2 regions of the Myxococcus guangdongensis genome follow, and region 2 is predicted to be linked to the other one. Evidence: riboswitches for the same ligand, from Rfam matches in the RefSeq annotation. Region 2 holds a riboswitch; the other holds the start of a gene.
The links. A riboswitch is a leader RNA that binds a small molecule or an ion and turns the genes downstream of it on or off. The one in region 2 is predicted to bind cobalamin.
Positions count from the first base shown of each region.

Region 1 (3,788 bases), on a different contig from region 2:
GCGAGGTCTGTCAGGACGGCGCCTGTGGTTGCCGCGCCGGCACCGTGTCTTGTGGCGGCGCCTGCGTGGACACCGCGACGGACGTCGCCCACTGCGGCGCGTGTGGCTCGGCCTGTGCCTCCGGACAGGTCTGCGAGTCCGGCGCCTGTCGCGAGGGCTGCTCCGAAGGTCTGCTGCGCTGCTCCGGCGCGTGCGTGGACGGCCAGACGGATGCGCTCCACTGCGGAGCCTGCGGCAACGTGTGCCCCGACGCGCAGTCCTGCCGCGCCGGGCGTTGCACCTACGACGTGGTGGCCGCGTGCTTCACCAACGGTCAGCTCGTGGGCATCCAGGCGGGGACGGACCAGCTCGGACCTCGCCGTGAGTTCGGCGCGGGCATCCAGGCGCTCGCGTCCTGGGATGGCTTCGTGCTCGGCGCGGACATGACCAACGGCAAGCTGCTCCAGGCCCCCGGCGGCAACCTGGGCGCGCTCGTGGAGGAGGACTCGTTGGGCGTCGTGTCCGGCTCCCCCAATGACATCCTCGTGGACCCGCCGCACGTGTACGTCATCGACTCGGTGAACAACACGCTCCAGGTGCTCCGCCGCGACGGCGCAGCCCACGGCAACGGCCTGGGCCTGCGCACCGTGGGTCAGTTGAACCTGGGGCCGAACACCAGCCCCCAGGCACTCGCGCGCTTCGGCAACCTGCTCTACATCCCGCTCTTCGGCACCGGCAGCTCCAACTTCCAGCACGGCAACGCCGTGGCGCGCGTGGACATCTCCGACCCCACGCAGCCGCGCAAGGTGGACACCCTGTCGCTCACCGGCCTGGACCTGAAGCCCTTCGACAGCAGCGGCTCCATGCCCCTGCCGTTCTCGGTCGCGGCGACGCGCACCCACGTGTACGTGGCCCTCACCAACCTCAACCCCGCCAATGACTACCGCCCCAACGGGCCCGGCATGCTCGCGCGCATCGACCCCGCCACCGGCGCCGTGAGCGCCATCGACCTGGGCAAGGAGCGCTGCCTCAACGCGGGCTACGTGGAAGCCGTCGGTGACCAGCTCGTGGTTGCCTGCATCGGTGAGGCCATCTACGACACGGCCAATGGCTACATCGCCACGTCCGTGCGCTCCACGGGCCTGGTGCTGGTGAAGAACGACGTGCCCGTGGCGTCCTACGCGCTGAATCCTGGGTGTCAGCCCGGCGCACCGGGTTGCATGCTGTCCGTGGCCAGCCGCTTCGCCGTGTCCCGGGGCGCGGTGTACCTGGCGGACACCAACGCGGGGCGCGTCTTCGTCGTGGAAGTCGGCGATGGCACCCTCACCGAGCGCAGGGGTTACTCCACGCCCACCGCGAAGGGCCCCGCGCTCGAGGCGTGCCCGGTGGACCCCCGACGCCCCGTGTCCAACGCCATCGACGTCACCGCGCTCCATTGACAATGCCTGTCACCCGCCATATCCCGGCCGCGTCCTCGGTGCCGTCGTGAGAACCACGGCGGCTCTAGGGAACCCGGTGCGAATCCGGGACTGCCCCGCAGCGGTGTGCAGGAACGACCGCCGTCATGTGAAGCACTGGTCCCTCCCGGGACTGGGAAGCGACGGCCATTAGGTGGGCGCCCTCCGGGGCTCCCGCGCCTGCGAGTCCGAAAACCTGCCGTGGACCCGTGCCCCTTGGGCACGGACATCACCGAGGCCTCCGAGGGGAGGCGGCGGAGGCGTCAGCCTTTCCATCCGTGCACCCTGAGGTGCTTGGGTGACCGCCTTCGACCGCGTCCTCCTGGAAGCCCACCCGCCCGTGGGGGCGAGAGGGACGAGGACGCAGATGAAGACGGCTGAATCGAAGCGCGTGAAGCCCTGGATGAAGTCCGCATCACTGGCCGTGGCCTCCTTCGCCGTGGCCCTGCTCGGCACCGGTTGCAACCCGGAGTGTGTCGATCAGTTCGACTGCCGCGCCGACAACGGCGAGCCCCCCGCGGGACAGCAGTGGGTCTGCGTCGACGAGAAGTGCGAGACCGAGCCCATCCCCACCACCCCGACGCCCGACGCGGGCACGCCGGACTCGGGCACGCCCGACGCGGGACAGCCGGACTCGGGCACGCCCGACGCGGGTCAGCCGGACTCGGGGACGCCCGACGCGGGACAGCCGGACTCGGGTACGCCCGACGCGGGACAGCCGGACTCGGGTACGCCCGACGCGGGACAGCCGGATGCGGGTCCGGTGGTTGTCGACTGCGCGACGGTTCCGCTGGACCCGAAGCTGGGCACGCTCGTGCTCCAGCCCGGCTTCGTCGCCGCCGAGTCCGCGCCCCTGTCCGCGGACATCCTCGCGCTCGGCGCCTCTCCGGGCCCCACCTATGCCTTCTACGGCATCCAGGGTCGTGGCAAGGAGGCCGGGCTGTTCTCGCTGGGCACCTGGCCGAACCTCCAGCCCGGCACCACGAAGCTCTTCGACATCGTCACCCAGGCGGACCGGGACGGCTCCGCGGCCGTGTATCCGGGCGGCTACGTCATCAACGACGGCACGAGCGTCTTCACCGGCTACACGCTGGGCTCCACGGGCGCTCCGGGCAACGTCGCGGCGTATGACCTGGTGACGCCGGCCAACTCCAACTACGTCGTCGCGCCCAAGAACTACTCGGCCGCGGCCTTCTGGAGCGGAGCGCTGAGCGCGGTGCTCGTCAACGGTGGCGGCCTGGGCACGCTGCCCGGCACCGACCTGGCCGTCTACGGCCTGGTGACGTCCACGGACCCCACGAGCGCGGTGCGCGTGGCCAACTTCCCGCAGGGTGACGCGGTGGCCAGCGGCTTCACCGCCGTGACGTCCAACGGCATCGCCGCGCTGGGCTACTTCGACGGCAACTTCGTCAACGTCATCTACGGCGTGGCGCCCGCCACCGTCTCCGCGGCCATCACCAGCGGGACGCCGCTGGACCTGGGCGCCCAGGCGAAGATCGACGTGGGCAGCGACTTCAACGGCGCGGGTGCCTTCGGCTCGGGCGTCGCCATCAACCGTGGTGGCTACGACGCGGACTTCAACTTCGTGAGCACCGACGTGTCCCGCTACGCGCTGTCCGTCGGCACGGGCGACGCCGTGACGGTGGGCGCGCGCGTGCCCGTGCTCGGCTACGTCAACCAGTGCACCTCGGTGACGATGCTGGAGCCGCTCGGCTCCGACGTGCTCGTCGGCGTGTCCGACCGCAACGGCCGGCGCCTGGTGCGCCTCCAGGTGGCCCCGTGAACACGCGCGCCCTCCACGGGCTCGGCCGGGGCGCGCTGTTCGCCCTGGCGCTGAGCCTGTCCGCGTGCGGCGGGGACGAGGCTCCCCCCGCGCCCACGGACGAGGACGCGGGGCCCGGTGACTCGGGCACCGACGCGAGCCCCTCGCGGCCCGCGGACCCGTACGCGGACGAGGTGGTCGAGTACCTGCCCGGCCCCGGCGCGGGCTTCGGGCAGGACCGCTTCCCGTCCATCGTCCTGGGCGCCCCGGTGGGCGCGGGGCTGGACAGCGGGTCGCTGGATGTCCTCTCGCTGGGCAAGGGCGGCTCCATCACCTTGCGCTTCACGGACATCGCGGTGGTCGACGGCCCGGGCGTGGACCTGCTCGTCTTCGAGAACCCGTTCCTCATCGCGGGAGGCCCGCGCGCCTTCACCGAGCGGGGACGCGTCTCGGTGAGCGACGACGGCGTGCAGTGGCACGAGTTCCCCTGCGCCCCCTCGGACGCGACGAACAACTACCCGGGCTGCGCGGGCGTGCGTCCCGTCACGGCCAACCCCGCCGCCGGCATCAGCGCCACGGACCCCGCCGTG
Region 1 covers NZ_JAJVKW010000003.1:587,477-591,264, forward strand. Annotated here, with positions in the region: gene LXT21_RS11860 (MXAN_6577-like cysteine-rich protein) at 1-1,418, shown strand, start outside; cobalamin riboswitch at 1,438-1,654, shown strand; gene LXT21_RS11865 (hypothetical protein) at 1,804-3,219, shown strand; gene LXT21_RS11870 (cell surface protein) at 3,216-3,788, shown strand, end outside.
Region 1: another riboswitch for cobalamin. It lies ahead of LXT21_RS11865 (hypothetical protein); the one in region 2 lies ahead of LXT21_RS31495 (aminotransferase family protein).

Region 2 (3,788 bases):
TGGAAGACGCCGGGAGGCAGGCCCGCGTCGGCGAGCGCCTGGTACAGGCCCTCCGCGCACCAGGGCGTCTCCTCGCTGGGCTTGAGGATGACGCTGTTGCCGCCGAGCAGCGCGCCGCCGCTCATCCCCGCCGCGAGCGCGAGCGGGAAGTTGAACGGCGAGATGATGACGAAGACGCCGTAGGGCCGCAGCACGCTGCGCGTGTCCTCGTTGGGGGACAGCCGCGCCATGGGCCGCGAGTAGCCCTCCGCCTGCTCGAGCTGACCGGCGTAGTAGCGCAGCAGGTCCGCGGACTCCTCCACGTCACCGAGCGACTCGAGGCGGCTCTTGCCCACCTCCAGCGTCATGCGCGCGGACAGCGCCATGCGCCGCTCGGAGATGAGGTCCGCGGCGCGGCGGAGGATGCGCACGCGCTCCTGCCACGGCGTCGCGCCCCAGCCGCGCTGGGCCTCGCGCGCCACGCGCACCACCCGGTCCACCTCGGCCACGGGCGTGCGGTGCACGGACACGAGCACCTCGTCCGGCCGCGCCGGGTTGCGGCTCTGAAGCAGGTCTCCGCTCCGGAACGCCTCGCCCCCGAGCCACGACGGCAGCTCTCCGCCCAGCTTCGAGCGCACGGCGGTGAGCGCCTCGTCGAACTGCGCGTGCAGCGCGGACAGGTCCGCCTCCAGCACCGAGTAGGTGATGCGGAAACTCATGACGCCTCCTGGAAGAAGTGGTGGATGCCGCGGGCGAGCGTGTCGACCAGCTCGTCGACCTCCGCCTCGGTGATGACCAGCGGGGGGCCGACCATGAGCAGGTCCCCGTTCGTCCCGTCCGCGTGGCCCGTGTTGGACCAGAGGACGAGCCCTCGCTCGAACAGCGCCGCGAGCAGTCGCTCGATGACCTTGCGCGCGCGCGGGAAGGGGCGCTTGCTCGCGATGTCCTCGACCAGCTCGATGCCGGCCATCAGCCCCACGCCCTGCACGGAGCCGACGTGCGGCAGCGTGCCCAGCGCCTCGCGCAGCCGTCGCTGGAGGTGCGCGCCCACGCGCTCGGCGTGGGCCACCAGGTCGTGCCGCTCGTAGTAGTCGAGCACCGCCAGCCCCGCCGCCGTCATCGCGGGCGCCTGGAGGTACGTCTGCGCGTGCATGAAGCCGCCCGAGCCCCGGCGCAGCTCCTCCAGGTGCTCTTCGCGGATGAGCAGCGCGCTCAAGGGCGCGTAGCCCCCGCTGATGCCCTTGCCGAGCACCAGCACGTCCGGCGTGAAGCCGTAGAGGTCGCTGGCGAAGAAGCGGCCGGTGCGACCACAGCCGCACATCACCTCGTCGGCGATGGTGAGGATGCCGTACTCGCGACACACGGCGCTCACGCGCTCGAAGTAGCCGGGCGGCGGAGGCGACGCGCCCGCGGACGAGCCGATGACGGGCTCCGCGATGAAGGCGGCGATGGTGTCCGGGCCCTCGCGGCGAATCGTCTCCTCGAGCAGCCGCGCGTAGTGCTCGGCGCCGTCGCGCGCGTAGTCCTCCAGGCCGGAGCGGTACGGGTACGGCGCGGCCGTGGTGACGACCTCCGCCAGCATGGGGCCGAAGAAGGTCTTGTAGTGGGGCCGGCCCGACAGCGAGAGCGCGTACAGCGTGTTGCCGTGGTAGCCGGGCACGCGCGCGATGACCTTGCCGCGCTGGGGCTCGTCTCGCTCCACCCAGAGCTGGCGGACGAACTTCACCGCGGCCTCCACCGCCTCGGAGCCCGAGCCGAGGAACGCGGCGCGCGTGAGCCCCTGGGGCGCGTGGGCGCACAGGCGCGAGGCGAGCTCCTCGGTGACGTCGGTGGTGAAGTGGGTGCCGTTGACGTAGGCGACGCGCAGGAGCTGCTCGTGGATGCGGTCCGCCACCTCGCGGTTGCCGTGGCCCACGCTGGCCACGAGCGCGCCGGCGGAGGCGTCCAGGTAGCGCTTGCCGCTCGCGTCGAAGAGGTGGACGCCCTGACCGTGCGTCACCACGGGGAAGTCGCGCGCGAGATTGCGCAGCAGCACGTTCCCCTGGGGGTAGCGCACCGTGTGCCTGGCTTCTTCCCGCATCGTCCGTCCTCCACGCAGCGCGGACGACCGGAGGTCGCCCGACAGGGCTCCCGCGTGGAAGAAGGGCAGTCGCGATGCACGCGTGAGCGCACACCAGGCTCCGACTGGAGCCCACGGACCGACCTTCGCCCCCACGGGCGACTGGAGACACGGGGGATGGAGGTCGGAGAAGTCGAGCGTGCGTGAGGGCCCGTCGAGGCACGAGCGCCGCTCGAACCTTCCGGCCGTCCCACGCGGCTCCAGGTCGAAACCGTCCGTGGATTTCTCCCACGGCCGGATGCGGGCAGGTCTTCGGGCTCGTGAGCGCTTCGGCTTTTGAGGGCCGGCTTCCTACGACTCGTCGCTTCCCAGCTCCCCGAGGGAACCAGTGCGGATGACGAGGCTCGTTCTCACTTACCGCTGCGGGGCAGCCCCGGAATCGAACCGGGTTCCCTTTTAAGCTCGGACCGAGGTCCGGGCACCAACATGGGGCGGTATGTACTGTTCGCCTCTTCGGACTGTCAAGCGAAGCGCCGGTGCGCGCTCGACGCGCATGGACGCGACGTCCGCTGTGCGCTCACGGATGTTCGACGAGCAACCTGCCGTGCATGAGCGCTGGCGCATCCCGTGCGCAGGCGTCACCTTCATCGGTGGCCCTCCGCGTCGGAGGACGCCCCGAGACTATGGCTCCGTCCGCCGCGACCACCGCTGCCGCGCCCTTCACGTTCACCCGCGCACAGAAGGTGTTCACGATGTCGGGTGCGCTGCTCGGGCTGCTGCTCGCGGCGCTGGACCAGACGATTGTGGCCACGGCGGGCCCCTCCATCCAGGCGGACCTGGGCATCTCTCCGGCGCTCTATCCGTGGCTGACGACGTCGTACCTGGTCGCGTCGACGATGATGGTGCCCGTGTGGGGGAAGCTGTCGGACCTCTTGGGCCGGCGCGCGGTGCTGGCGGCGGGAATCATCGTGTTCCTGCTGGGCAGCTTCCTGTGCGGCGTGTCGCGCTCGACGCTGACGCTCATCCTGTATCGCGCGGTGCAGGGAGTGGGCAGCGCGGCGCTCTTCACCGCGTCGCTGTCGGTGGTGGCGGACCTCTATCCGCCGCGCGAGCGAGGCAAGTACCAGGGCCTGTTCGGCGCGATGTTCGGTCTGTCGAGCGTGGTGGGGCCGCTGGCCGGGGGCTTCATCACGGACCGGCTGGGATGGCACTGGGTGTTCTTCATCAACCTGCCGGTGGGCGCGGTGGCGCTCGCGCTCGTGCTCTTGCGCATGCCGGCGCTCAAGCCTCCGGGGGCCTCGCGCGGGAAGCTGGATGTGACGGGCGCGGTGCTGCTGGCGCTGGCGGTGGTGCCGCTGTTGCTCGCGCTCAGCCTGGGACGTGGCGCGGAGCAGGTGGCGCACGGTGGAGGATGGGCATGGGGTTCGTGGCAGGTGCTGGGGTTGTTCGCGCTCGCGGCGATGGGGACGGTGTTGTTCCTGCGCGAGGAGACGCGGGCGCAGGAGCCGCTGTTGGACTTGAAGCTGTTCCAGGACCGGACGTTCGCGTTGGGGAACGTGGCGGTGTTCATCATCGGCGCGGTGTTCCTGTCGGGCGTGGTGTTCCTGCCGTTGTTCATGGTGAACGTGGTGGGGCTGTCGGCCACGCACTCGGGGCTGACGCTGACACCGCTGACGTTGGGCGTGGTGGCGGGCAACGTGCTCAGCGGGCAACTGGTGTCGCGCATCGGCCGGTACAAGGGGCTGATGCT
Region 2 covers NZ_JAJVKW010000012.1:41,055-44,842, forward strand. Annotated here, with positions in the region: gene LXT21_RS31490 (aldehyde dehydrogenase family protein) at 1-698, opposite strand, end outside; gene LXT21_RS31495 (aminotransferase family protein) at 695-2,059, opposite strand; cobalamin riboswitch at 2,325-2,539, opposite strand; gene LXT21_RS31500 (MDR family MFS transporter) at 2,722-3,788, shown strand, end outside.